DNA from 3 places in the Nonomuraea muscovyensis genome. Region 1 is predicted to be linked to each of the others. Evidence: riboswitches for the same ligand, from Rfam matches in the RefSeq annotation. Region 1 holds a riboswitch; each other region holds the start of a gene.
What was found. Region 1 has a riboswitch for cyclic di-AMP ahead of FHU36_RS46075 (C40 family peptidase). Riboswitches for the same ligand answer to the same signal wherever they lie in the genome.
Positions count from the first base shown of each region.

Region 2: it holds a riboswitch for cyclic di-AMP, as region 1 does, so the genes downstream of both, FHU36_RS30860 (coiled-coil domain-containing protein) here and FHU36_RS46075 (C40 family peptidase) in region 1, are expected to answer to the same signal.
Region 3: it holds a riboswitch for cyclic di-AMP, as region 1 does, so the genes downstream of both, FHU36_RS00075 (CHAP domain-containing protein) here and FHU36_RS46075 (C40 family peptidase) in region 1, are expected to answer to the same signal.

Region 1 covers NZ_JACHJB010000004.1:449,875-459,302, forward strand. Annotated here, with positions in the region: gene FHU36_RS39880 (O-methyltransferase) at 36-680, shown strand; gene FHU36_RS39885 (Uma2 family endonuclease) at 784-1,371, shown strand; gene FHU36_RS39890 (branched-chain amino acid aminotransferase) at 1,395-2,492, opposite strand; gene FHU36_RS39895 (3-isopropylmalate dehydrogenase) at 2,681-3,727, opposite strand; cyclic di-AMP (ydaO/yuaA leader) riboswitch at 3,826-3,970, shown strand; gene FHU36_RS46075 (C40 family peptidase) at 3,974-4,666, shown strand; gene FHU36_RS39905 (class I SAM-dependent methyltransferase) at 4,707-5,528, shown strand; gene FHU36_RS46080 (hypothetical protein) at 5,525-5,656, opposite strand; gene serA (phosphoglycerate dehydrogenase) at 5,974-7,563, opposite strand; gene FHU36_RS39920 (hypothetical protein) at 7,797-8,651, shown strand; gene FHU36_RS39925 (MFS transporter) at 8,734-9,428, shown strand, end outside.
Region 2 covers NZ_JACHJB010000002.1:3,057,723-3,067,150, reverse strand. Annotated here, with positions in the region: gene FHU36_RS30900 (M50 family metallopeptidase) at 1-634, shown strand, start outside; gene FHU36_RS30895 (MmcQ/YjbR family DNA-binding protein) at 662-1,015, shown strand; gene FHU36_RS30890 (arsenate reductase family protein) at 1,092-1,454, opposite strand; gene FHU36_RS30885 (DoxX family protein) at 1,669-2,019, opposite strand; gene FHU36_RS30880 (hypothetical protein) at 2,158-2,445, opposite strand; gene FHU36_RS45035 (MmyB family transcriptional regulator) at 2,392-2,892, shown strand; gene FHU36_RS30870 (DUF2716 domain-containing protein) at 3,012-3,830, opposite strand; gene FHU36_RS30865 (hypothetical protein) at 3,805-4,329, opposite strand; gene FHU36_RS30860 (coiled-coil domain-containing protein) at 4,665-5,621, opposite strand; cyclic di-AMP (ydaO/yuaA leader) riboswitch at 5,627-5,765, opposite strand; gene galT (galactose-1-phosphate uridylyltransferase) at 5,837-6,916, opposite strand; gene FHU36_RS30850 (DeoR/GlpR family DNA-binding transcription regulator) at 6,913-7,692, opposite strand; gene FHU36_RS46945 (50S ribosomal protein bL37) at 7,835-7,912, shown strand; partial or broken gene FHU36_RS30845 (TrpB-like pyridoxal phosphate-dependent enzyme) at 8,042-9,361, opposite strand; gene FHU36_RS30840 (nucleoside/nucleotide kinase family protein) at 9,402-9,428, opposite strand, start outside.
Region 3 covers NZ_JACHJB010000001.1:14,815-24,242, reverse strand. Annotated here, with positions in the region: gene FHU36_RS00100 (LacI family DNA-binding transcriptional regulator) at 1-824, opposite strand, end outside; gene FHU36_RS00095 (GH1 family beta-glucosidase) at 805-2,214, opposite strand; gene FHU36_RS00090 (carbohydrate ABC transporter permease) at 2,211-3,047, opposite strand; gene FHU36_RS00085 (carbohydrate ABC transporter permease) at 3,044-3,994, opposite strand; gene FHU36_RS00080 (ABC transporter substrate-binding protein) at 4,074-5,402, opposite strand; gene FHU36_RS00075 (CHAP domain-containing protein) at 5,738-6,406, opposite strand; cyclic di-AMP (ydaO/yuaA leader) riboswitch at 6,420-6,556, opposite strand; gene FHU36_RS46150 (Gfo/Idh/MocA family protein) at 6,677-7,630, opposite strand; gene FHU36_RS00065 (hypothetical protein) at 7,829-8,770, shown strand; gene FHU36_RS00060 (DUF6716 putative glycosyltransferase) at 8,767-9,428, shown strand, end outside.

The DNA.
Region 1 (9,428 bases):
CCGCGAAGATCGTGACGGTCCGCCACAATGGCCTGATGAAGGCTTCCGTGCTCCAGCCCGACGTCGCCCGCTACCTCCTCGACCACTGCACGCCGCCCGACCGGCTGCTGGAGGAGCTCGCCGCCGAGACGCTCGCCGCGACCGGCGACAGCGCGGGGATGCAGATCTCCCCCGACCAGGGCCGCTTCCTCACCATGATCACCCAACTGGTGGCGCCGGACGTGGCGGTGGAGGTGGGGACGTTCACCGGTTACTCGTCCATCTGCATCGCCCGCGGGCTGTCCGGCGGCCGGCTGCACTGCTTCGACGTGAGCGAGGAGTGGACGTCGATCGCCCGGCGCCACTGGGAGCGCGCCGGGCTCACCGACCGCGTCACGCTCACCCTCGGGCCCGCCGCCGACACGCTCGCCGCCTTCGACCAGCCGGTCGACCTGGCCTTCCTGGACGCCGACAAGCAGGGCTACCCGGTCTACTACGAGCTGCTCGTCGAGCGGCTGCGGCCGGGCGGGCTGCTCATGGTGGACAACACCCTGTGGTCGGGCCGCGTCACGGACCCGGCGGACGAGACTCCGACGACGGTGTCGATACGTGAGTTCAACGACCTGGTGGCGGCGGACCCCCGGGTCACGACGGTGCTGCTGCCCCTGGCCGACGGGTTGACCATGATCCGAAAGAACTAGCGAACGAGTTTGCGAAAGCTTGGGCGAATGTTGACGCGCATCGTTACGGTGAGTATCTCACGAAGCACGTTGCGCTTATCGCCCAGGAGGGGATGATGGAAGCATGGCCAAGGTTCTGGAACGCCCCAAGACCGAGCACGTCCAAACGCTGCCACTCGACCAGCACTATCAGGCCGTCTGCGATCTGCTGCCCAAACACCGGGTGGAGCTCATCCACGACCGGATCGTGGTGAACGAGGTGCCGACATGGAACCACAACAAGGCCATCTCCAGGCTGCTCAAGCAGATCATCCACCGGGCCACCGAGCACGACTGGGACATCGGGACCCACATCACGCTCTTCCTCGGGGCCCAGGCTGATCGCTATATCCCCGACCTGACCGTCGCGTCGCCGGAGCCGCGCACGTGGGGTGACGACCAGCTCTACGCCGCCGACACCCTGCTGGTGGTGGAGGTGGTGTCGCCCAGCAGCGTCCACGACGACTACGCCATCAAGCCCGGCGGCTACGCGGCGGCCGGGGTGCCACTCTTCCTCCGGATCGACCCGCTCAAGGGCATCTGCAGCCTGATGAGCCATCCTTCCGACAGGGGCGTCTACCTGCACCACACCGATGTGGCCATCGGTGAGCCGCTGGACCTTCCCGGACCGTGGAAGCTCACTCTCGACACCGGCAAGCTCGTCGACGAGTGAGCCCCCATGGCCGGGGGTGACGGCTAGCAGATCTTGTGGACCCAGCCGTGCGGGTCGGGGCGCGAGCCGTACTGGATGCCGACCAGTTCCTCGCGCACCCGCATCGTGACCGGGCCGGGCGTGCCGTCGCCGATGGTCCAGGCGCGGCCGGCGCCCTTGACCGAGCCCACCGGCGTGACCACCGCGGCCGTGCCGCAGGCGAAGACCTCCGTCAGCTCGCCCGACTCGCAGCCGGCCTGCCACTCCTCCACCGAGACGAGGCGCTCCTCCGCCTCCAGGCCGAGGTCGGCGGCGAGGGTGAGGATCGATTCGCGGGTGATGCCGGGCAGCAGCGTCCCGGTGAGCGCGGGGGTGACGAGCTCGTCGCCGAAGACGAAGAACAGGTTCATCCCGCCCATCTCCTCGACGTACTCGTGCGCCTGGGCGTCCAGCCACACGACCTGGTCGCAGCCGTTCTCGACGGCCTGGCGCTGGGCGACGAAGGCGGCGGCGTAGTTGCCGCCGCACTTGGCGAACCCGGTGCCGCCCGGGGCGGCGCGGGTGTACTCGGTCGACAGCCACACCGAGACCGGCTTGACGCCACCGCTGAAGTAGGAGGCGGCCGGGGAGGCGATGACGATGTAGGAGTAGGTGCGCGAGGGGTAGTTCACGCCGAGGCCGACCTGGGTGGCGATGAGGAAGGGCCGCAGGTAGAGGCTGTGCCCTTCGGTGGTCGGCACCCACTCCCGGTCGGTCTGCACGAGCAGTTCCAGCGACTCGACGAACGTCTCCTCCGGCAGTTCCGGCATCGCCATGCGAGCGGCCGAGCGGTTGAGCCGGGCCGCGTTGGCGTACGGGCGGAAGGCCACGATGGAGCCGTTGACCTGGCGGTAGGCCTTGAGTCCCTCGAACAGTTCCTGCGCGTAGTGCAGGACCGACGTCGCCGGGTCGAGGCTGAGCGGCCCGTACGGCACGAGCCGGGCGTCGTGCCAGCCGCGGCCGTCGGTGTAGTCGATGACGACCATGTGGTCGGTGAAGGTCTGCCCGAAGCCCGGGTTCGTCAGTACCTGCTCCCGCTCGGCCGCGGTGCGAGCGTGGTCGGATAGCTGCACGTCGAAGCTGAGCTTCTGAGCGATGGTCATGACGGACGTCCTTCTCTCTACTGTGGCGCGGTGCCGGCCTGGACTGCTCGGCGGCGGTCAGTACTTCCTATTGTCTCGCCATTTGGGATGGCAAGGGGTGATGGGGTGTGTTTTGTGCCCTTGGCATGCGAAAAGCGCCTGGCGGGTCCGGTGCGGACCGCCAGGCGCTTGGTCGAGCTGAGGCGGCCCTAGCTCGATACTCGCGCGGTGATGTCGTCGCCGATCTCGTGGGTGGAGCGGCCCACCCCTCCGGCCGGCCGCTCGACGATGTCGTCGGCGACGGCCTGCTCGACGCGGGCGGCCTCGGCCCGCAGGCCGAGGTGGTCGAGGAGCATGGCGACCGACAGGATGGTGGCGGTCGGGTCGGCCTTGGCCTGCCCGGCGATGTCGGGGGCGCTGCCGTGCACCGGCTCGAACATGCTGGGCGCGGTGCGGTCGGGGTTGACGTTGCCGCTGGCGGCCAGGCCGATGCCACCGGCGATGGCGGCGCCGAGGTCGGTGATGATGTCGCCGAAGAGGTTGTCGGTGACGACCACGTCGAAGCGCTCGGGCTGGGTGACGAAGTACATCGAGGCCGCGTCGATGTGGCAGTAGTCGGTGGCGACCTCGGGGAACTCCTCGGCGACCTGGTTGACCGTGCGCTGCCAGAGGTCGCCGGCGAAGGTCAGCACGTTGGTCTTGTGGACCAACGTCAGCTTCTTGCGGGGCCGCGAGCGTGCCTTCTCGAAGGCGTAGCGGACCACGCGCTCGACGCCGTAGGCGGTGTTGAGCGACTCCTGGGTGGCGATCTCGTGCGGCGTGCCGCGCCGCATGGCGCCGCCGGTGCCCGCGTAGAGGCCCTCGGTGCCCTCACGCACCACGATCATGTCGATGTCCTCGGCCGAGGTGTCGGCCAGCGGGGTCTCGACGCCGGGGAAGAGCTTGACCGGGCGCAGGTTGACGTAGTGGTCGAAGGTGAAGCGCAGGCGGAGCAGCAGGTCGCGCTCCAGGATGCCGGGCGGCACGCTGGGGTCGCCGACGGCGCCGAGCAGGATCGCGTCGTAGCCGCGCAGCTCCTCCAGGACCGCGTCGGGCAGCGTCTCGCCGGTGCGGTGGTAGCGGGCGGCACCCAGATCGTAGTGGGTGGCCTCGATCTTGGTGCCGACAGCCTCGAGCACCTTGAGTCCTTCGGCGACGACCTCGGCGCCGATGCCGTCTCCGGGGATCACGGCCAGGCGTATGTTGCGCGACTCCATGGGCGGTACCTTACCGGCTCGTCTCGGCTGACGAACACCGCATCTCAAACACCGGACATCCCTTTTACCCGTATTGCGGTGCTTTGACCGTTTCGTTAGAGTCCCTCAAGCCTAATCCGCGCAGCCGTTGCGCGGAGCCGGGGACCCACTCCCCTCTGGGGCGAATCGGCACGTCCGCGCGCCGTAGGGCCACTTCCAGGCCCGAGCCCGTCAGCTAACCCGGCCGGCCGTGTGGAAGGACTCCTCGTGCCGCGCATCGCCATGCCCATCACCCTGCCCATCCCCCTACCCACCCCCGCGCTCATCCCCGCGCTCGCCGCCGCCGTGACCATCGCCGGACTCGCGGCCGCCTCCCCCGCCGCCGCGGCGGCGCCCGCCACGGTGGCCTCCCCCGCAGTGACCTCACCTGCGGCGGCCTCCCCCACAGTGGCGCCTGACCCCGAAGGCGTCACCCTCACCGGCGCCGACGTCAAGCGCGCCAGGACCCGGAACGTCCAGCTCCCCGCCTGGAAGATCGCCGTCAGGTACGCCCTGGACAAGCAGGGCACCCCCTACGTGTGGGGCGGGACGAGCACGAGCGGCTACGACTGCTCCGGCCTCATGCTCCGCGCCTACCAGGCCGCGGGCATCGAACTGCCTCGCGTCGCCGCCTCCCAGTACGGCGCCTTCTCCAGGAAGATCGCCTGGAAGGACCTCAGGCCCGGCGACCTCGTCTTCTTCCACGGCCTCGGCCACGTGGGCATGATCTCCCGCCCCGGCCACATGGTCCACGCGCCACGCACCGGCGACGTGGTCAAGGAGGAACGCCTGGACGCGGGACGCCGCAGCTCCTTCGTGGGCGCCGTCCGGCCCGATCCGAAGGGCGTCAAGCGCTGGGCGCACATCCGCGAGCTGCGCCAGGCTCCCCCACCGGCCATGCCGGTCGCCACCACGCTGTAGTCACCCGGACGGGTGCGGTCGCGCGTACTACCGTGAGGACATGGCAACCGAGAAGGTGCGACTGACCGCCGAGAAGGCCACGCTCCTCGCCACCCTGTACGGCAGGGCGCTCGACGCCCGCGCGCCGCACCCGATCCTCGCCGACACCCTCTCCCTGGAGATCGCCCGGCGGATCGACCACGACTTCCGCCGCACCGGCATGACGCGGGGCAGCGCCGCCGCCGTGGCGCTGCGGGCCCGGTTCCTCGACGGCTGGGCCCGGGAGTTCCTGGCCCGCCACCCGGAGGCGAGCGTGCTCCATCTGGGCTGCGGCCTCGACACGCGCGCCCACCGGCTCGACCCGCCGCCGGGCGTCGACTGGTACGACGTCGACTACCCCGACGTCATCGAGCTGCGCCGGCGCCTGTTCCCCGACCGGCCCCGGTACACGATGATCGGCTCGTCGGTCACCGACACCGGGTGGCTCGACCGCGTCCCTCAGGACAAGCCGGTGCTGGTCGTCGCCGAGGGTCTGCTCTACTACCTCGACCGGGACGGCGGCCGGGCCCTGCTGCGGCGGATCGCCGAGGGGTTCGCGAGCGGCCAGTTGCTCTTCGACGCGCTGCACTCCCGCGGCCTGCGGCTGCAGAAGCTCAACCCGCCGGTCCGCAAGGCCGGCGCCACGATGCGCTGGGGCATCGACGGGCCGGCCGACCTGCTGTCGATCAGCCCGAAACTGCGCTGCGTGGACGCGCTGAGCGTCTTCGACCTCGACGGCTACGACCGGCTGCCGGGGCCGTACCGGCTCCTGGTGCGGGTGGCGGGCAAGATGCCGGGCGTGCGGCGGCTGGCCGCGTTCTACCGGCTGGAGTTCGGGGCCTAGCGGCCCGGGCTCTCGGGGGCTCCGCCGTTGTCGCGGCGGTCGAGGGCGGTCTGCAGGGCCTCGGCGGCCTCGTTGTCGCGCTCGTCGGCACGATTCCAGGGATACATCTCGTACATGTCGCTGCTCATCTCGTTTCGCAGGGCGTCGGGTGAGGAGAGCCGGATCCCGGTCACGGATCCGACCGGGCCTGAACTCGTGGTCCGGGTCACGGACCGGACGAAAGGGACTGATGGCCGACGCGACGCCGCTCACCGCGGCGGGTGGTCGACCTGCCCTAACAGGCCCCGCCGCGGCAGGTAATGAGTACGAGAACCTGGCGCATCACAGAAAACAGTACCTGGTGGCAGACATGCTGTCTCGTTGGATGTCCTAATATCTCGTATCTTGAGACAAAAATGCGGCTGCCGCCGGACCACGCCGGCGGCAGCCGCACACCCGTACGGGCTCAGTCCTCCAGGTCGACCGTGCGGCCGCTCTCGGCGCCGATCTCGGAGACGATCTGCTCCAGCACCTCGGCCGGGATGGCCGAGTCGACGGTCAGCGCGATGAGCGCCTTGCCGCCCTTGACGTCACGGGCCACCTGCATCGAGGCGATGTTGATGCCGTGCTCGCCGAGAAGGTGACCGACGACGCCCACGATGCCGGGGCGGTCGGCGTAGGTCAGGAAGCACAGGTGCTCGGTCGGCTCGATCTCCATCTCGTAGCCGTTGACCTCGACGATCTTCGTGATCTGCCGGGGGCCGGAGAGCGTGCCGGACACCGAGACCTGGCGGCCGTCGGCGAGCACGCCGCGCACGGTCACCACGTTGCGCCAGTCGGGGCTGTCGGAGCTGGTCACCAGCTCGACGCTGACGCCGCGCTCCTTGGCCAGCAGCGGGGCGTTGACGTAGGTGACGGAGTCCTCCACCACGTCGTTGAAGACGCCCTTGAGCGCGGCCAGTTCGAGCACGCGCACGTCCTGCGAGGCGATCTCGCCGCGCACCTCGACGTCGAGCTTGGTGGCGACCTCGCCCGCGAGGGCGGTGAAGACCCGGCCCAGCTTCTCGGCCAGCGGCAGGCCCGGCTTGACCTCCTCGGCCACCGCGCCGCCCTGGACGTTGACCGCGTCCGGCACGAACTCGCCCGCCAGCGCCAGCTTCACGCTCCGCGCGACCTGGGTGCCGGCCTTCTCCTGGGCCTCGTGCGTGGAGGCGCCGAGGTGCGGCGTGGCCACGACCTGGTCCAGCTCGAACAGCGGGCTGTCGGTGCAGGGCTCCTTGGCGAAGACGTCGAGGCCGGCGCCTGCCACGCGGCCCTCCTTGATCGCCGTGTAGAGGGCGCCCTCGTCGACGATGCCGCCGCGGGCCACGTTGATGATCCGCACCGACGGCTTGACCTCGTGCAGCTCCTTGTCGCCGATGAGGCCGACGGTCTCCTTGGACTTGGGCAGGTGCACGGTGAGGAAGTCGGCCTGCTTGATGACCTCGTCGAGGGAGACGAGCCTGACGCCCATCTGCGCGGCGCGGGCCGGCGGCAGGTAGGGGTCGTAGGCGATCAGCTCGACGCCGAACGGCTGCAGGCGCTGGGCCACGAGCTGGCCGATCTTGCCCAGGCCGAGGATACCGATGATCTTGCCGTCGAGCTCGACGCCGGTGTACTTGGACCGCTTCCACTCGCCGTTCTTCAGCGCGGCGTGGGCCTGGGCCGTGTTGCGGGCGCTGGCCAGGATGAGCGCGAGGGTCTGCTCGGCGGCGCTGGTGATGTTGGAGGTCGGCGCGTTGACGACCATGACGCCGGCCTTGGTGGCCGCCTCGACGTCGACGTTGTCGAGACCGACACCGGCGCGGGCGACCACGCGCAGCTTCGGCGCGGCGGCGATGGCCTCCGCGTCGACCTGCGTGGCGGAGCGGACGATCAGCGCGTCCACGTCGGCGAGCGCGGGCAGCAGCTGGGAACGGTCGGCGCCGTCGGTGTGGCGGACCTCGAAATCGGCGCCGAGGACGGCGAGGCCAGCCTCGGAGAGCTCCTCTGCGACCAGAACGACGGGCTTTGTCACGGGATGGATCCTTAAGGCGTGCGGCGGGCTGGGGGACGCGTCGGCGAGTCCCCCGGGATCCCTCGCAGTCTATCCGCGCTTGTGAACGCGTTCACGAGGGACCCGGAATGTGAGACGGCCCGCCCTACCCCGGAGCCGCAAACTCATCCGCACGATGCCCATCTTTGTCTTGATAGAGAGATTTATTGGCCATTAGCCTGATAAGCCGTGGCCGACTACCTAGGGTTCGTCCTATGAGCATCGGGAATCCTGCGCTTGCCGACGTGCTCGCACAGCATGGCGCCCCGCACCGCCTGCTTGCGGCTCTGGCCGAGGGTGGAGTCCTGGTGGCCGTGCGACCCGACCGCTCCGTCGTCCTGGGCACGACCCAGGCCGGTGACCGGGTGCTGCTCGGATACACCGGACCGGTGACCTACGCCAGGCATCGGGGCAGCCATTCGCTGTCGGCCTGCGACGCCGACACCATCCTCGACATCCAGCGCGTCACCGGCGTGCGCGAGATCGTGATCGACGCGGCCGGGCCCGCGGCGGCGGCCGTGCCCATCGACGACCTGCAGCGCTTCCTCACCTCGACCCGGACCGGGCCCACCCCGGTGCTGTCGGGGGCCGCCCCCGCCGCGTACGCCACCGGTGCGATGGCCACGGTGTCGCGCGGAGCCGCGCTCGCCCAGGTGGCGCCGCCCTCGCCGGAGGCGCCGTCGCTGCCGTGGATCCCGGCGCCGCGACCGCATCTGTCGGGCCCCATGCAGCAGGTCGATCCGGGCTACCGGCGCTGCACGCACCCGATCCTGCCGGCGCTGCGCCGCGCGATCGGATACCTGCTGGCGGACTTCCCCCTGGTGCACCACGTGTGGATCTCCGAGGCGCGCACCGCGTCGGGCGCGCCGGGGATCATGCTGCACGTGAAGGTGCACATGTCGGCCGCCGAGGACGTGGTCCGCGACCTGCACCGCCTGGTGCGCGCCCGGCTGCCGCAGTTCGCGGCCAGCGAGGCGCCGATCCTCATGGCCCGGGTGGCGGACGCGCGCAGCGAGCGCCGGATGATCGAGATCGGCGCCCACGTGGTGTGCGCCGCGGTCTCCGACTAGCGACCCAGGGGACGGGTCAGGGCACGGGGTCACGCCGAAACCGGGCCTACCGAACAAGGGCTCGCTAGGTTTAGATGAGCCCATGATCACACCGGCCCTCGACGTGCCCACGGTCTCGCGAGGCGTGCGCATCGGCTACGGCGTCGGGTCCTTCTGCACCGCGACCTACAACGCGGTGCCCGGCCTGCTGCTGCTCTACTACATGACGAACTTCCTGGCCGTGCCCGCCTGGCTGGCCGGGCTGGTGGTCGCCGCCCCCAAGGTCTGGGACCTGCTGATCAACCCGCTGGTCGGCCGCTGGTCGGACCGCACGACGTCACGGCTCGGGCCGCGGCGGCCGTGGCTGCTGGCGGGCGCGTGCACGCTGCCGGTCGCGTTCTTCCTGGTCTTCGCCGGGCCGCCGCTCACGGGGGTCCCGGCCGCGCTGTACGTGGGGGGCTGCTTCATGGCCGCGGCCACGGCGTACGCGCTGTTCGAGGTGCCGTACAAGGCGATGCCCGCCGAGATGACCTCCGACTACCACGAGCGCACCTCCCTGCTGCAGTGGCGGATGGTCTTCATCGGGGCCGCCACCGTGATCAGCGGCATCCTGGCTCCGGCCATCGTCAACAGCCAGGGCGACGACGGCACGCTGGGCAGCTACCGGCTGATGGCCGTGACGATCGCCGCGGTGCTGCTCGCCTCGATGCTCGGGTCGTTCTTCGGTACGGCCCGCGCCCCCATGACCGGCGCCCCCGAGCCCGACGGCGGCCGGCTGCGCGACCAGATCGCGGCTGC
Region 2 (9,428 bases), on a different contig from region 1:
CGGGCCGGTGCAGATCGGCATCGTCCGCGACGGCAAGCCCATGACGCTGCAGGCCACCCTCATCGCGCAGGACCGGCCGCGGCTCGACGACCCGAAGCGGACCGAGAACGTCGGCTTCCTCGGCGTCATGCCGACGGAGGTCATGCAGAAGCAGAGCATGGGCCAGGTGGTCGGCTACATGGGCGAGCTGACCGGCCGGGTGGCCATGTCGCTGGTCCGGCTGCCGGAGAAGATGGTCGGCGTCTGGAACGCCGCCTTCTCGGGCGCCGACCGCGACCCCGAGGGCCCGGTGGGCGTGGTGGGCGCGGGCCGCATGGGCGGCGAGATCCTCGCCTCCGACCTCTCCGCCGAGAAGAAGATCGCCATCTTCGTCAACCTGCTGGCCGGGTTCAACCTGGCCATCGGCATGTTCAACCTCATCCCGCTGCTGCCGCTCGACGGCGGTCACATCGCCGGCGGCCTCTGGGAGGGCATCAAGCGGGGATACGCCAAGGTCCTGCGTCGTCCCGAGCCCGCCCACGTCGACATCGCCAAGGTGCTGCCGGTGACGTACGCGCTGGCCATCATGATGATCATCATGGCCGGGTTGTTGCTGTACGCCGACCTGTTCAACCCGCTGAGGCTCACCGGCTGACGGGTCGCTCGCGTAGGGTCCTGAACCATGGACGACCCTCTCGACGCGCTGCGCGGGATCTGCCTGGCCCTCCCCGAGACGACCGAACGGCTCAGCCACGGTGAGCCGACCTGGTTCGTCAGGGACAAGAAGGTGTTCGTCATGTTCGCCGACCACCACCACGACGACCGGCTGGCCTTCTGGTGCGCCGCCCCGCCCGGGGTCCAGGCTGAGCTGGTGGCCGAGGACCCGGACCGCTTCTTCCGCCCGCCGTACGTGGGGCATCGCGGCTGGCTCGGCGTCTACCTGGACGTCGAGGTGGACTGGGCTGAGATCACCGAGATCGTCGCGGACGCCTACCGCGTGATCGCCCCCAAGTCCCTGGCCGCCCGCCTGCCCTGACGCCCACCGGGGCGCGACGGCCGGGCGGGCGTGACGGCCGGGGGCGTACCCCCCGCCACCACACGCGGCAGGGCGCCTACCGGCGTGGGAGCAGCGACCGGACCGCGTCCTCGCTCCGGCCGACGACGGCCTGCCCGTCGTCGGCGGTGATGATCGGGCGCTGGATGAGAACCGGATGGGCGGCCAGCGCCCCGATCCAGCGCTCACGGCTCTCGGGAGTGCGGGGCCAGCCGGAAAGGCCCAGGTCGCCGGCGACGGGCTCACCCGTACGGGTGATGTCCCACGGCTCGAGCCCCAGCCTGGCCAGCACGTCGCGGAGCTCCTGCTCACCGGGCGGATCGTCGAGGTAGCGGCGGACCGTGTAGTCGGCGCTCTCCGCGTCCAGGACGGACAGCGCCGAACGGCACTTGGAGCAGTCGGGGTTGATCCAGATCTCCATGCGGCCTTCCTTCGGAGCCTCGGCGGCGACGGTTTCCGGGAAGAGCACGATACGGGATCCCGCGCGGGGAGCGGGCTGACGCGGGCGTCGACGGACACCCTCCAGCGCCACCCCTCTCACGCAGAACACCCCCTCGCGTCAGGCACGAGAGGGTGTCCGGCAACAGGACGTGGTGGCGGAGAGTCCTTCAGGGTGTGTGAATGGCGCCGCACCATCACATGGAGGCGATGGCGAGCAGCAGCGGGGCGGTCGACACCCCGACCAGCACTGTGGGTATCACGGTTCCCTTGACGTCTTTGGCCCGTAGGTGCGTGATCACCGCGCCGACGAAGTAGAGCACGACGCCGGCCGCGGCCGCGATGCCGAGAGGACGGTAGAAGATCCCGGCCAGCAGCCCGAGCGCGCCGGCGATCTTCAAGACGGCCAGGAGCGGGAACCAGCTCAGCGGCACCCCGAGTTCGGTCATGGTTGTCGTCACCCCCTTCTCCTTGGCCAGCAGAAGACTCCCGGAAGCCAGCAGGAGCAGTGCCATCAGGGCGGCGACGACGACGTAGGCGATGAACATGGATCTCTCCGGGAGAAGTGTGGAGGGGAGGGAGGAGACTGGGAGCCATCGCGATCTGTACATCTCCGGGATGGCGTGGTGGAGTTGCTGCCGCAAGCGTGGCCTGCGGGGCGGGTCACCCGGACTGAGCGCCCGGGATCAGGCGATCACCTCCCCGACCCGGCAAGTGACGCTCCGGTCCCCACCGCGCGGACGGGCGCTCCCGGCGATGACGGCGGTGGGGATCGCGGAGCTCGTCGTCTCAGAAGTCATGTCCACAACTCTGGCCAGACGGACGAGGCCCAGGAAGGCCGGGCTGAGGATGGCACCGGCAGGGCCACGCTGAGCCTGACCCGGCTCGAACAGGGCCGCGACCGCCAGCCCACCACGCAAGTGCTCGCCGTCCTCGCCGACGCGCTGCGCCTGTCCGCCGACGAACGGCTGCACCTGGGCCTGCTCACCAGGGCGACCGGCGGCGCGCTGTCGTTCCTCTGCCCGAGCACACAGCCCGCCCGCGTGTCTACCGATCCCCGAGCCCGATTGCGTTCCTGGACTGGGATCAGGCCGCCGATCAGCAGATCGCCATGCTCAAGCTGGAGTCCTCCCGTGCGCCGGCCCGCTCATCGCCGAGTTCGCCCGCGAGCCGGCCGTCACCGGCGGGGCGCTGTTCACGGACCGGATGCGGGCCCAGCCCGGCCTGCCCGGCGCACCGGAGTCGAGCGGTGGAACCATCCCGCGGCAGGCGAGCTGCGGCTGGCCTTCGAGACGCTGGAGCTCCCCGACGCCGACGAGCAGCGCCTGCTGGTCCATCTCCCCGCCGACGAAGCCGCGTCTGCCGCACTCGACCAGCTCACCGGCCGCCACCCCGGCGCGCTACGCGAGGTCGCCGGCTGACATCTCAAGCTCCGCAGGGCGGCGAGTGGACCATTCAGTGGCGGAGAGTCTTTCCAGAGGGTGGATGGCAGCCATCAGGATCGGGCTCGGTCCGGCTGCACCCACCGGGCGGCATGTTGTCAGGGACCGAAGCTCCACACGTTGCCGACCGGGCGCCCGCCGCGTCGCAGGACGGTGCCGAGAAGCTCGGTGAGTTCCTCGTCCACGTGCGTGAGGAGCTCCTGGCCGAAGACGCACAAGGAGGCTTCCCACCAGTTGCCGAACGTCCCCATCCGGAGGTCTTCGGTGACTTGGATGACGTGTTCATCGACGAGGTAGGCGTAACTGGTCCAGCGTGGCTGCCCTGGTCCGCCGACGCGGGTCGGGTCTATGCGAGAGCCACTGACGTACCACTTGAGGCGGTAGAGCCGGTCGCCGGGCCGCGCGCTGGCGCGTAGTCCGCGCTCGATGATCGTCTCCACCTCGGCCAGCAGCGGATCGTCCGGATGTTCGACGGCGTCGAGATGCCAGGTAGCGGAAGCTGGAGGTTCGGTGATCCCCCGAGCGGCGGTCTCGTAGGTCACCTCGAACCGGGTCTCGAACCGCTTCCAGATCTTGTCGTGCTCGGGGTCTGACAGGAGCTGCTTTGCGGGACGGTCCCGTGCCGGCTCACCGGCGGGCGCCCAGCGGTAGGTGCTCACCTGGGCGATCGCATGGAAGCCCGTCGCAGCGTAGGCAGGGACCAGCGAGCCAGGTGCCTCCGCGACGAGATGTCGCGGCGTACGGTGTCGGAACACCTGCCGGACACCGCGCCATTCCGCCCAGGCGGCCGCGGCTTGGAGCAGTTCGCGGCGGGGGCCGGTGATTCCGCCAATGGCTGCGAAGTCGGTGCCGCCCACGCGTTCGATCCAGACGGCGTCCAGGATTCGCCCGTCATACTCCAGCAGCAGGATCTCCATCTCCGATCCTGTCCCGCGGGGCTGTCCCGTCGGCCTCCAACTCCGAGAGCGGCCGTCGCTGCTCGGGCACGACCGCGGCCCTACGGCGCAGCCGCTCACGTTCCCCGGGGAGATGGGGCCGTATGCGCATGCCCGGCGGGAGGTCTTCGGGTGACGGGACCTTCGCGATGTCGGCCATCAGAAGAGTGCGCTCCGGCCCCGGGACGAAGCCTGCGGCTCGCAGCGATTCGCCGAGCAGTGGGGCGTCGTGAGAGTAGACCTTCCACTCGACCGGCTCACAGCGTGCCGCGAAGAGCTCCTGCTGCCGTCGGATCAATCCCGCCAGGTCGTCGCGGAGAGCGGCATGGTGGACGGTTGCGTGGGTGCCGTAGTGGGTTCGTACCAGTGGTCCATCCCGCTCGACGACAGCTCCCCACGGTAACTCCAGCGGCACCAGAGCCCGCAATTGGCTCTCGTAAGCATCAAGCAGCGTCTCAGCCACTCTCGTCACGTCGTCCATCCTCATCAGCTCTCGACCAGGGCAGATGCTGAGCTTCGATGATTCCATCCGACTGTCGGAGAATGCGACGTCGGTCCTGCCGGCGACATGACGTCCGGCTGCGGCGCAGACAGCCTCGAACTCTTCGCGCCCGATCTGCGCGGCTTGGTCTGCGTTCTGCCGGCCTTCGAGGCTGCCCTCTGCCAGGACACCATGGCGGCGTTCGTGGGACTGGAGGGCAGCAAGGTGGGAAGTGGCAGGCGGACGGCCGCGCATCAACGCGCAGGACGACCTCATGACCAGCTCAAACGCCTTCGTCAAGGCAGCGAATAGCTCATCGGATGCTATTCGCCCCTTCAGTACATCGAGATGTGCACGTGGTCGAAGTGGTTCTCGGTGATGCTGCCCCGATTGGCCATGGGGCTCCAGCCCGAGCCGTGGTTGATGCGCTGCTTCCAGATCACGTACTTGACCCCGAGCTTCGCCTTGTTCTCCACGGCCCACGCGGCGACGCGGTCGCCCAGCGCCTGGTTGCCGGCCGACGGCATGCTGCCGCCCGTGCTCATCATGAAGTCGCAGGCCCGGCCCAGCGGATGCTCGCCGCTCGAACCCGAGCGGAAACAGCCGACCGTGAACGGCAACGCGAAGTTCCGCTTGATCAGCTCACGCATCGCCCGCGTGCGGGCCGTGATGTTGTCGGAGCCGGACGGCAGCTGCGGTGCCCAGGTCCCGTTCGAGCGGCGGCCGGTGCTGACGGGGATGAGGTCCTCGAGCTTGTCCTCGATGTCGACGATGACGTCCTCGGCCTCTTCGCGCTGCCCGGCCACGGTCGTCGTGTCGGTGCGGATCTTGGCGGCGAGGGCGGCGGCCTCCTCGGCGGCCTTCTTCTTCTCGTCGCGGACGGCGGCGAAACCGTCGACCACCGCCTGCTGCTCGGCCAAGAGCTGCTCCAGCACCGCGGCGCCCGCACCGGTGACCGGGAGCAGGAACGTCGGCAACGACTGGTCGCCGCTCTGGTAGCGCAACTGCGCGATCTCGACGACCTTCTTCTCGGCCTCCGCCAGGGCCTTCTCGGCGGTGGTGAGCCGCTTCTGGGCGACCTTGGCGGCCTGCTGGGCCTTGGCCAGCTCGACCCGCTTGAGGTTGTACTTCTTGATGAGGCCGTCGACCTTGGAGTTGAGTTGCTTCAGTTCCGAGCGGAGCTTGGTCTCGTCTGGCTTGGGCTTGGCCAGCGCGGGGGCCGCCGGGCTGGAGGCCACGACAGCGGCGATGGTGAGACCGATGGCAAGACGCGCGGGGGACGCAGCCGCCACGTAGGTTTTCCTCTCCCTCTTGCCGACCGGGTTAGCTGACGGGTTCGGGAGGGAGTAGCTTCCCTACCACAGGCGTGGATTCACCCCAGGTGCTTGGGTCCCCGGCTCGCGGGCGACGCGCCCGAGATTAGGCTTTGGTGCACCGGCCGTTCCGGCCGGTGCGAAAGGGACATTAACAGTAAATCGATGGTCACGCGAGCCCAAGTAGCAACCAATTAGTGATCTACCTGTGATCGAAGCATGCGTGCCGCCTCCTCCGGCAGCACGTCGTTGACGAACGCGCCCATCGCCGACTCCGAGCCGGCCAGATACTTGAGCTTGCCGGGCGCGCGCCTGATGCTGAACAGCTCCAGGTGAAGATAGCCCAGGTCACGCTGCTCGCGCACCGGTGCCTGGTGCCAGGCCGCGATGTACGGCATGACGACGCCGAACAGGCCGTCGAACGCCCGCAGCACCGAGGTGTAGAGCGGGGCGAACGCGGCCCGTTCGGCCTCCGACAGCGCCGCGAGGTCGGGCACCTGCCGGTGCGGGTAGAGATGCACCTCGAACGGCCAGCGCGCCGCTGCGGGCACGAAGGCCGTCCACAGCTCGTTGGCCGCCACCACCCGCGCCCCCGCACGCTCGGCCGCCAGCACGTCGGCGAACAGGTTGCGGCCGTCGTGCGCGGCGGCGTAGCGGGCGGCGGCGCCCAGCTGGAGTTTGGTCCGCGGCGTCACGTAGGGGTAGGCGTAGATCTGCCCGTGCGGGTGGGTCAGCGTGATGCCGATCTCCTCGCCGCGGTTCTCGAAGCAGAAGACCTGCTCCACGCCGTCGATCGCGGACAGCTCCGCCGTACGGTCGGCCCAGGCCTCCATGACCAGCTCGACCTGGTCGTCGCTCAGGCGCGAGAACGACGAGGAGTGGTCGGAGGTGAAGCACACCACCTCGCACCGCCCCACGCCCGGACGCACCTCGCTCAGCCCGCCCGCCTCGGCGTAGGTCCCGAGGTTGCCGGAGAAGGAGGGGAAGCGGTTCTCGAACACCACCACGTCGTACTCGTGCGCGGGGATCTCCGACAGACGCGTGTCGGTCGACGGGCACAGCGGGCACTCGTCGGCCGGCGGCATGAACGTGCGCGTCTGCCGGTGCCCGGCGATCGCGATCCACTCCTCGGTCAGCGGGTCGTAGCGCAGCTCCGAGGCCACCGGCCGGGGATCGAGCGGCCGGCGGTCGATCGCGCCGCGGTCGGCGTCGTCCCGGCGGTCGAAGTAGATGAGCTCCCGGCCGTCGGCCAGATGGGTGATGGTGCGCTTCACGGCGACCCTTCCGCGATGATCAGTTCGCCGGCCCGTTCGGCCAGCTCCAAACGTGCGTCCTCGGGCAGTCCCGCGTCGCTCACGACCACGTCCGCCTCGGTGAGTTCGGCGATCGTGCTGATGCCGACGGTGTTCCATTTCGTGTGGTCGGCCGGGACCACCAACCGCCGCGCCGCGCCAACCAGTTCCCGGTCGGTCTCCGACTCCAGCAGGTTGGGCGTGGTGAACCCGGCCCGCACGCTCATCCCGTGCACCCCGAGGAACAGGGTGTCCACGTGCAGGCGCCGGATCGCGGCGACCGCGACGGGGCCCACGAGCGCGTCGGACGGGGTGCGCACGCCACCGGTGAGCACCACCGTGCGGTCGGCCCGCGGGTTGCGGTGGAAGACATCGGCGACGGGCACCGAATTGGTGATCACCGTCAGCTCGGGCACGCCGACCAGGTGGTGGGCGAGCGCCCAGGTGGTGGTGCCGGCCGACAGCGCCACAGCGGTGCCGGGCTCGACGAGCCGCGCGGCGCGCCGCGCGATGGCCTCCTTCTCGGGCTGCTGGCGGGCCGACTTGGCGGTGAAGCCCGGCTCCTCCGTGGACCCGGGGCCGAGGGCCGTGGCGCCGCCGTGCACCTTGGCGAGCAGGCCCCGCTCTGCGAGGACCTCGAGATCGCGGCGGATCGTCATGTCGGAGACCCCGAGCTCCCGCACGAGGTCGGCCACCCGCACGCCGCCGTTGCTGCGGACGCGCTCGAGGATCGCCTGCTGCCGCTGCTGTGCCAGCACGTCCCCGCTCCTCCCAACAGATTCCACCAAATTATGACATGCAAATGTTGGGGAATGTTAGATACGGGGTGTCGCTTGTGTCACGACCGGAGACGAGAGACCTTGGGGAGGCATGTGGAACCCGACCGGTGAGGGAGATGCCATGGCAAAGCGCGCGCGCAAAGGCAAGGCCCGCAAGAAGAAGAAGGCCAACCACGGCAAGCGCCCCACGGCGCGCTGACCGCGCGGGCGCCCGCGGCGGCCTCCTCCCGCCCACCACGGGTGTCCATCTGGGACTGCCCACCACGGGCGTCCACGACGGGCGTCCACGACGGGCCGTCCGCCACGGGCGCTGTCGCGCTCGCCGGCGTCAGCCGGGCAGGGTCGTCAGGGCCTCGTCGATGCGCTCCTGCGGCAGCGCGAAGTCCTCCATCGCGCCCGACAGATAGCGGTCGTAGGCGGCCAGGTCGAAGTGGCCGTGGCCGCACAGCGCGGTCAGGATCACCTTCGGCTCGCCCGTCTCCTTGCAGCGCAGTGCCTCGGCGATGGTCTCGGCCAGCGCGTGCGTCGGCTCGGGTGCGGGCAGGATGCCCTCGGTACGGGCGAACCGCACCCCCGCCTCGAAGCACTCCGACTGCGACTTGCTGACCGCCTCGAACATGCCCAGCTCGTACATGTGTGACAGCAGCGGCGACATGCCGTGGTAGCGCAGGCCGCCCGCGTGGATCGGGTCGGGCACGAAGTCGTGGCCGAGTGTGTGCATCTTCAGCAGCGGCGTCAGCCCGGCGGTGTCGCCGAAGTCGTAGGCGTAGACGCCCCTGGTGAACGTCGGGCACGCCGCGGGCTCGACCGCGCGGATCACCGGGTCGATCCGCCCCGCCAGCTTCTCCCGCAGGAACGGGAAGACGAGGCCGCCGAAGTTGGACCCGCCCCCGGTGCACCCGATGATCACGTCGGGCACCTCCGTCAACTGCCGGAGCGCCTCCTCGCCGATCACCGTCTGGTGCAGCAGCACGTGGTTGAGCACCGAGCCGAGCGCGTATCGCACGTCGGAGCCGGCGGCGGCCATCTCGACCGCCTCGCTGATGGCGATGCCGAGGCTGCCGGTGGAGCCGGGATCGTCGGCGAGCACCTTGCTGCCCGCGGCCGTCACCGGTGACGGGCTGGCGTGCACGGTCGCGCCGTAGACCCGCATGAGCGAGCGGCGGTAGGGCTTCTGGTCATAGGAGGCCCGGACCATCCAGATCTCGCAGTCCAGGCCGAACTGCGCGCACGCGAAGGCCAGCGCGCTGCCCCACTGCCCGGCGCCGGTCTCGGTGGTCAGCTTGCGCACGCCGTCGCGTGCGTTGTAGAACGCCTGCGGGACGGCGGTGTTGGGCTTGTGCGACCCGGCGGGGGAGCCGCCCTCGTACTTGTAGTAGATCCTGGCGGGGGTGCCGAGCGCCCGCTCCAGCCGGCGGGCGCGCAGCAGCGGCGTCGGCCGCCACATCCGATAGACGTCGAGCACCTCCTGCGGGATCGCGACGAACCGCTCGGTGCTCACCTCCTGCCCGATCAGCTCCATCGGGAAGAGCGGCGCCAGGTCCTCGGGCCCCACGGGCTGCCGCGTGCCGGGGTGGAGTGGCGGCGGAGGCGGGACGGGCAGATCGGGGACGATGTTGTACCAGTGGCTGGGAAGCGTCATTGCACCAGTCTGCGCGCGTGATTGGCGCGTTCCAAGCCCGCCGCCGTCAACCGCTCACCTGGAGCGCCGGGTG
Region 3 (9,428 bases), on a different contig from region 1:
AAGCCGACCACGGCGACGTCGCCCGGGATGGCCCGGCCGGCGGCCTTCAGCACCCGCATCGCGCCGACCGCCATGAGGTCGGAGGCGGCGAACACCGCGTCGAGCTCCGGATGGCCGTCCAGCAGCTCGCGCATCGCCGCCGCGCCGCTCTCCTCGGAGAAGTCGCCGTAGGCCACGAGCTCCGGCAGGCCGGAGGGCAGCAGCGCGTCGCGGTAGCCCGCCAGACGGTCGACGCCCACGCCCATGTCCTGGGGGCCGGCGATGGTGGCGATCGCGCCGCGGCCGAGGCCCAGCAGGTGTTTGACCGCCTGCCGGGCCCCGGCCCGGTTGTCCATGTCGACGTAGCTGTAGGGGGACAGGCCGACGGGCCTGCCGCCGAGCACGGTCGGCACGCCCATCTCCTCCAGCCGGCCCGGCAGCGGGTCGGCGCCGTGCAGCGACAGCAGCAGCACGCCGTCGACGTGCTGCCCCGTCAGGTAGTGCTCCAGCCGTTCGTGCTCCTCGGGCGACTGCGCCATGGCGAGGATGAGCTGCAATCCCGTCTCCGACAGCGCCGAGCCGATGCCGCGGATGGTGCCGGCGAAGTAGGGCTCGTCGAACACGCGGAGCTCCGACTCCGAGACCACCAGGGCCACCGTGTCGGTGCGCCGCGTGACCAGCGTCCTGGCCGCCCGGTTGGGCACGTAGCCCAGCTCCTGGATGGCCTGCCGCACCGCCTCGCGCGCCTTGTCGCTGACGTTGGGCGAGCCGTTGATGACTCTCGACACCGTGCCCCGGCCGACGCCGGCCCGAGCCGCGACTGCCTCAAGAGTCGGTCGGTTCATGTCGCCTATTGTGCCGGATGATCTCGGCGTACCAGAGAGCGCTGTCCTTGAGCACCCGCCGCTGCGTCTCGAAGTCGACGTGTACCAGCCCGAACCGCTTGCCGTAACCCCAGGCCCACTCGAAGTTGTCCATCAGCGACCAGGCGAAGTACCCCTCCAGCGGCACGCCGGCCTCGATCGCGGCACGGCAGGCGCTCAGGTGGGCGTCGAGGTAGGCCCGCCGGTCGGTGTCGTGCACCCGGCCCTGCTCCAGCACGTCGTCGAACGCGGCGCCGTTCTCGGAGATCACCAGCGGGACCGCCGGGTAGTCGCGCGCCACCCGGTTCAGCACCTCCAGCAGGCCGTCCTGGTCGATCTCCCAGCCCATCGCGGTCACCGGCCGGCCGCCGTTGACGAACGACACGTGCTCGCTGCCCACCCACGGCGAGCCGGTGTCGGTGGGCGCCGCCGCGGCCGACGCCTTGCCGCCCGGAGCGCCGGAGACGGTGAAGCGGCTGTAGTAGTTGACCAGCAGCACGTCGATCGGCGCGTTGATGACGGCCATGTCGCCGTCGGCGACGAAGTCCAGGCCGACCCCGAGGTCCTCGATCACGTCGTCGGGGTAGCGGCCGAGCAGCAGCGCGTCGAGGAAGAAGCGGTTCTGCAGGCCGTCGATCCGCCGCGCCGCGTCCAGGTCGGCCTCGCTCCGGGTCTCGGGGCTGACCGCGTACAGGTTGACGCAGCCGCCCACGCGGCGGGCGTCCATGGCCTGGACGGCGAGCCCGTGCGCGAGGTTGAGATGGTGGGCGGCCCGGACGGCGTTGGCCGGCTCGCGGCGGCCGGGCGCGTGCTCGCCGGAGGCGTAGCCGAGGAAGGCCGCGCACCACGGCTCGTTCACCGTGCTGAAGGTGTGCACGTGGTCCTTCAGCGCGTCGTGCACGCACCGGGCGTAGTCGGCGAACCGGTAGGCGGTGTCGCGGTTGGGCCAGCCTCCCGCGTCCTCCAGCGCCTGCGGCAGGTCCCAGTGGTAGAGCGTCAGCCAGGGGTCGATGCCGTTCGCGCGCAGCTCGTCGGTGAGCCGCTTGTAGAAGTCGAGCCCCTTGAGGTTGAACGTCCCCGAGCCGTCGGGCTGGATACGCGGCCAGGAGACGGAGAAGCGGTAGGCCGTCAGGCCCAGCTCGGCCATGACGGCGACGTCGTCCCTGAACCGGTGGTAGTGGTCGATGGCCACGTCCGCGTGATCGCCGCCGAGCACCCGGCCGGGCGTCCGGGTGAAGGTGTCCCAGATCGACGTGCCCCGGCCGTCCTCGTTCACCGCCCCCTCGACCTGGTACGCCGAGGTGGCCGCGCCCCACGCGAACGTCGCGGGGAAGCGGAGGTGGGAGCTCGCCTGCTCCTGTTGAGTCGTCACGCCTTGACCGCACCTTCCATCAGGCCGCCGACGATCTGCCGGCCGAACAGCACGAAAACCACGAAGAGGGGGAGGACCGAGGCGGCGGTGCCGGTGAACAGCATCACGTAGTCGGTGCCGTGGGCGGAGTTGAGCGCCGCGATGGACGTCTGGACCACCGGGTTGTCCGGGGTCAGCACGATCAGCGGCCACATGAACTCGTTCCAGGTCTGCATGAACACCAGCAGCGCGAGGACCGCCATGCCCGGCCGGAGCGCCGGGACGACGATCCTCCGGTAGATGCCCATGGTGGTCGCCCCGTCGACCCGGGCCGCCTCGACGAGCTCGTCGGGGACCGCCTGGGAGGTGTACTGCGTCATCATGAACACGCCGAACCCGTTGACCAGGAAGGGCAGGATCACCGACTGGAGCCGGCCGGTCCAGCCGAGCGTGACCATCAGCTCGTACAGCGGCACCACGCCCATCTGCTGCAGCGGCACCATCATCGTGACGAGGATCAGCCCGAGCAGCAGCTTGGAACCGGGGAAGCGCAGCTTGGCGAACGCGAAGCCGGCCAGGGTCGAGATGAGCACCACCGACACCGTCACCGTGGTGGCCACGATCGCCGAGTTGACCAGGCCGGTCACGAAGTTGGCGTCCTCGGTGGCCAGCAGCCGCTCGACGTTCTCGCCGAGGTGGCCGCCGGGCAGCAGCGGCGGGGGCGTCTCGACGGCGTCCTCGTTGGTCCGGGTCGCCATGATGAACATGTAGTAGATCGGGAACGCCGACATGATCAGTGCGAACACCAGCGTGATCTTGGTCAGCAGTGTCGCGTCCCAGGGCTTGTTCCTCATCGCGCCCCCCTGATGCGCCGGGTGAACCCGTAGTTGATCATCGTGCCGACCAGGATCAGCACGAACAGCAGCCAGGCGGCCGCCGCGGCGTAGCCCATGTCGAAGTCGCGGAAGGCCTCCTTGACGATGAACATGGCCACGGTCTGGTACTGGCCGGTGGTGCCGCCCGTCATCATCGGGTTGCCCTCGAACATGACCGGCTCGGCGAACAGCGTCATCCCGCCGATGGTGGAGATGAAGACGACGAACACCAGCGTCGGCCGCAGCATCGGCACCGTGATCTGCCAGAACTGCCTGCGGGCCGAGGCGCCGTCGAGCGCGGCCGCCTCGTACAGGTCGCGGGGGATGGTCTGCATCGCGGCGAGCAGGATGATCGCGTTGTAGCCGGTCCAGCGCCAGTCGACCATCGTGGAGATCGCGAGCCAGGACGACCACTTCTCGTTCTGCCAGACGATCGGCTCGACGCCGAACCAGCTCAGGATCCAGTTGAACAACCCGTAGTCGCGGCTGTAGAGCTGGCTGAAGATCACCGCCACGGCCACCACCGAGGTCACCAGCGGCAGCAGCACGCCCAGGCGCAGCAGCAGCCTGCCCTTGAGCCGCTTGTTCAGCGCGTTGGCCAGCATCAGGGCCAGCACCAACTGCGGGACCGTGGCCAGGGCGAACATGCCGAGCGTGTTGATCACCGCGTTCCAGAAGGACGCGTCGGTGACGAGCTTGACGTAGTTGTCCAGGCCGGTGAAGGTCTTGTCGCCCGCGAGCTCCCAGTCGTGCAGGGACAGCCACAGCGTGTAGGCCAGGGGGAAGACGCCGAAGATCGCGAACAGCACGTAGTAGGGCGACACCAGCAGGTACGGCACGCCCTTGAGGTCGAAGCGACCCCACCGCCCGGGTGGCGGGGCCTGGCTGGGCGGCCCCTGCCGCGGCGGCGCGAGTTGGAGAGTCATGGAAACCTTTCCAGCGGGGTGGGGGAAGGGTGGCGCCCGAGGAGGGGGGACGGGCGCCACCGCGTCCGGAGTGCGGGGGTCAGCCCGCTGCCTTCACGCCCGCCTCGACGAACTTCGTCCAGGCCTCGTCGTACTTGACCGCGCCCTGGTCCATGCCCTCCAGCACCTTCTCGACCGCGGTCTTCACCTGCGCGTGCTTCTCGCCGAAGAACACCGGCTGCAGGTTCGCGACCGAGGCGGCGAAGATCTGGCCGGTCGGCGCGTCGTTGAAGTAGGCGTTCTTCAGGCCCGACACCTCGGGGTCCTGCTGCGCGGGGATCGAGCTGGGGAAGGCGCCGGCCTCCTTGAAGGCGGCAACGTGGCCGTCCTTGCCGGTGAGGTAGTTCAGGACCTCGGCGGCCTCCTTGGGGTGCTTGCTCTGCTTGGGCACCGCGAGCCAGGAGCCGCCCCAGTTGCCCGAGCCGCCCGGCACGGCCGCGACGTCCCAGTTGCCCTTGTTGGACTCGCCGGCCTTGCCCTCGATGACGCCGAGCATCCAGGACGGGCAGCCCATGGTGGCGAAGCCGCCGCCCTTGATGGCCTTGTCCCACGCCGGGCTCCACGCCTGCAGCTTGGCGGTCAGCCCGGCCTGGCTGAACTTCTGCACCCAGTCGAAGGAGGTCTTGACGGCCGGGTTCTTCTCGACGATGAGCTGGTTGCTCTTGTCGAAGTACGCCAGGTTGCCGTTCTTCGGGGCCTCCTGGAACAGGATCACGTTGTAGATCGTGTTGGGCCCGTCCATGAACTTGGCGCCGGTCTTGGCGGCCTCGAACTTCTTGCCGGTCTCGAAGAAGGCGTTCCAGTCGGGCCACAGCTTGCCGACCTCTTCACGGTCGGTGGGCAGGCCCGCCTTCTCGAACAGGTCCTTGCGGTAGCACATCGTCATGCCGCCCATGTCGGTGCCCAGGGCGAACAGCTTGCCGTCGGTGTTGAGGCCGGCCTCCCACTTGGAGGCGGGGAAGTCGGCCTTGCGGCTGTCGAGGCCGTACTGGCTCAGGTCGGCGAAGAACTGCGGGCGGGCGGCCATGAGGCCCATCGCGCCCTCGTCGATGCCGACGACGTCCCCGGCGCCCGCCCCCGCCTGGAGGCGCTGGAGAAGCTGCGGCAGGTACACGTCCTCGAACCGGTCGGTCAGGTTCTGGTACTTGATCTGGATGTTCGGGTGCTCGGCGTTCCACTTCTTGACGGCCTCGTCGTAGCCGAAGTTCTCGCCGCCGCCGAAGGTGTGCACGTTGATGGTGACCGGCTCGGCCGCGGAGCCGCTCTGGGTGGCCGTCTTCGTGTCGCCTCCGCCGCCGCTGCACGCGGCGACGGCCGCCAGCGCGGTGAGCGCGACGCCGGTCACAACAAAGCGCTTGTGGTTCGTCATTCCGTACCCCTCTTGGGTGTGGATGTGGGAGGTGCACCGCGGCCTGCCGCGGCGAGTGGGAGGGTCTTTGGGAGCGCTCCCACAAAGAGTGCCCGCACGGCGTGCGGGCGTCAACGTCCCGAAACGGAACCGTTACCTGAGAGGCGATTGGTGTGTGGCGAAACGGGTTTAGGGTACGAAACGCCGTGAAGCGGTAGTTGGGAGCGCTCCCATCTTATCGGCACGTTTCGTGCCCATGCCGGACAGTCTTCCGGGCGGTGCCCGGAGGCTGGAAAACGGCGAGTGCGCGCCCAGGGTCCGGGCGCGCACTCGCCGTGCGGGGGTCGGGTCCGCGGTCAGCCGGCGTACTCGGGGTAGCCGTAGCCGACGACGTCCGACTTGGACCGGACGCGCTCCTCGACCCGGCCGTTGCCCGTGTTGCCCTCGATCGTGGAGATGGTGCCGTTGCCGTTGTCCTTGACCACGAAGCCGACGTGCCTGATCGAGGTCAGGGACTTGCCGCCGCTCCAGGAGAAGAAGACGACGGCGCCGGGCTTGGGCGCGCTGCCCCAGCGCTTGTTGGCCACGAACCACCTGGCGTGCGCCACGGTCCAGGCGTCCCAGCCGACCTGCGGGCGGGCGCCGAGCTTCTCGCCGACCCAGGAGACGAACATCGCGCACCAGGGGGCGTTGAGGTAGCCCCTGCGGCTGCCGCCGTCGCGGCGGACGGTCTCCATGGCGCGCTGGGAGCCGGCGTACCACTGCTGGAACTTCGTGCCGCCGCCGTAGGCGTTCTCCGTGGTGCCGACCTGGGCTCGGGCCAGCTGCAGGAGCTGCGAGGCGGTCACGCTGATCTTGTTGGCCTGCTGCTTGTGCCCTGCCGACGCGGCCCGCGGCGCCTGCTCGGGGACGTCGGCGAGGGCGGGGGAGGACAGGCCGAACGCGGCCGTGAGGGTGAGGGTGACGCCGGCACCGGCGCGCAGGAGGGGGGTCTTCCGGGCACGGTAAAGACGGTTGATGGCCATCGAGCGGGGATACTCCTTGCTTCCATGCCGCTTACCGGGTTAGCTGACGGGTTCGGGCGTGGAAGCTGCCCTTCGGCACTGACGTGCCGATTCACCCCAAAGGACATGGGTCCCCGGTTCCGCGCAGGGCGGATTCAGCGGTCACAGGGGGGTCCTGTGATCGATCTTTGCGATGGGCCGGCTACGAACCGGCCGAAACCGGACGTATGCCGTGAATGCCCCATAAGGTAATGCATGGGGCAAGCGGTTTACAATAGGGCAAAGCGCAAGTCAGGAGACTTGCTGACGAGCGTCGGCCAGGAGGCGGGCCATGGCAACGCTTTCGTCAAGGGGCATCACGGCGCTCTCGGTCCGGCCCTCGGCCAGGGCCTCGCGCACCTCGCGCACCTCTCCGGCGTAGCCGTTGTCGGCCGGGTCCAGCTCGTGGATCTCGGGCTCCATCGACGGCCCGCTGAGCACCAGCCGCTCCGGCGCCCAGAACGGCGCCTGGATGTCGGCGCGCATCCCGGTGCCCACCACGTACGCGCTGTTGGGGAAGGCGCCGCGCAGCGACACCTCGACCAGCGCCCGCCTCCCGCCGGGGTAGACCAGCACCCCCGCCGCCTCCGCGTCCACCCCGGACGGCGCCAGCGAACCGGTCATCGCCAGCCGCTCCGGCCGGCCGAGCAGCAACTGCGCCAGCCCGAACGGGTAGATCCCCAGGTCGAGCAGTGCCCCGCCGCCCAGCTCCGGTGCCCACAGCCGGTGCGCCGGGTCGTACGGCGAGGAGAAGCCGAACGAGGCGTGCACCGATCGGATCTCGCCGAAGCGCGGGTCCGTCGCCACCCGCCGGATCAGCGGGTTGAAGCGCATCCACATCGCTTCCATCAGGAAGATCCCGGCCTCGCGGGCCAGGCGCACCATCCGCTCGGTGTCGGCCACCGACGCGGCCAGCGGCTTCTCGCACAGCACGGCCTTGCCGTTCGCGATGGCGGCCTCGGCCACCTCCAGGTGCTGGGCGTGCGGGGTGGCCACGTAGACGGCGTCCACGGCGGGGTCGGCGCACAGCTCCGCGTAGGAGCCGTAGGCGGACTCGGCCCCCAGGGCGCCGGCCAGTTCCCTGGCCCGCGTCACGTCACGGGAGCCGACGGCCGCGACCCGCATCCCGGGCTCCGCCGCGATGACCGCTCCCACGGTCCGCGCGATGCCGCCGGTCGCCGCGATGCCCCATGCGAGATCTTTCACGGCAACGGATCCTATCGACCCTCATTACCCCAAAGACACCTATATCCCCATTTGCCCCTCGGCTGGCGGGCCCCCGTCCGGGCGACCGGTTCCGTCCCGGGCGGGAGGAAGTGTTCACGCGTCGTTCCCGGAGGCGTAAGGCGGCCGGGTTAGCTTGTGGCGCACCGGCTTGAGCCGGGAACCGGCGAAGGGAGCAGAGTGCGCGAGCGGGCGTCGGCCTGGGTCGAGTCTCCCCTCCAGATGCTGTGCGCCGTCGAGGCCCACCACGCCGGCCTCCTCGGCCCCGCGACGGCCGTCGTGCCCCGTGCCGGGCAGCGCGCGCTCAAGGCGACGCGCCGGGAGCTGCGCCGCATGGCCCTCCCGGAAGGGCTGGAGCTGGCGGAGCCGGCCGAACACCTGCCGCGCAGGCTCGACGCCGCCGGTGACGCGTTCTCCGGCCGGGTGCAGCTGCGCTGGCTGACCGCCGGGCCGCGCCGCCTGGTCGTCGTCGACGACGGGCTGGCCACGATCCGGTTGCTGGAACTGCTCGCGGCGGGCCCGTATCGGCCGCTGCTGAGGGCGCGCGCCCGGCCCGGGTTCGCCCGCGCGGCGCTCGGGCTGGCCGCCGCCGTCCGGCTGCGCGCGAGCCGCGTCACGGTCTTCACCGCGCTGCCGGTCTCGGCGGAGCTGGACGAGGGCGTCCGCCGCGCCGGAGTCGACCTGGTACGCCATGACTTCGCCTGGTTGCGGGCCCAGCCGCCCGAGCCCGGTCCGGCCGAGCGCACCGTGGTGCTGGGCACCGCGCTGGTCCGCAACGGCCTGGTGCACCGCGACCGCTACCTGCGCTGGCTCACGAACCTGGCCGGCGAGGAGCCGCTCGCCTACTACCCGCACCGGCGCGAGGACCCCGTGGACGTGGCGCTGATCCGCGAGCGGCCCGGCATCACCGTGCACGAGGGCGGCGCCCCGGCCGAGCTCACGCTGCGCGGCCTGGACCCGGGCCAGCGGGTGCTCAGCCTGCCGTCGACCGCGATCACCTCGCTGCGCGTGCTCCTCGGCTCGCGCGGCGTCGCGGTGGAGCCGGTCGACGTGCCGGACGACTGGTGGACCAGCAGGGCGGCTCCCGCGCTGCGCTCGCATCTGACAGGAGTCACCGGGTGAGGGTGCTGGCTGTCGCCGACTCCGACTCGTACCTGAAATGGGCGGCCTGCCTGCTCGCCGACCTGCCGCCGGGCTGCACGACGCGGCTCGCGGTGATCCGCACGCCGATCGCCCCCTCGCCGGGCCAGATCGCCGCCGCGCTGAGCGGTGCGCCGGTCGCCGAGCCCCTGCCGCAGGTGCTGTCGGCGCGCGCCCTGCGGCGCACGGCCGAGCGGATGCGGCCCGACGTGGTGCTCGTGGCCTGCACCGGGCCCGTCGTGGACGTGCTGGTGGCCGACGTGCTGGACGGGCTGCGGCCGCGGCCGGTGTTCGTCACCGGCCTGCCGGGCATCTCGGTGCCCGCGACGGAGAAGGCGTGGCTGTACCGCAGCGGCTGCGACCTGTTCGTGCTGCACAGCCGGCGGGAGGTGGCCGAGTTCGGCGAGATCGCCGCGCGGCTCGGCGGGGGAGGGGCGATCGGCCTGGCGAGGCTGCCCTTCCTGCGCCCGCGCGGCGGGTCGCCCGCCACGGCAGGCGGCGGTGACCGGGTCGTGTTCGCCACCCAGGCCAAGGTGCCGAGGCAGCGCGAGGAACGCGAGCGGATCCTGGGCGCCCTGGCCCGGCTGGCCGCCGACCGCCCCGACCTCGACGTGGTGGTGAAGCTGCGCGCCTGGGAGGA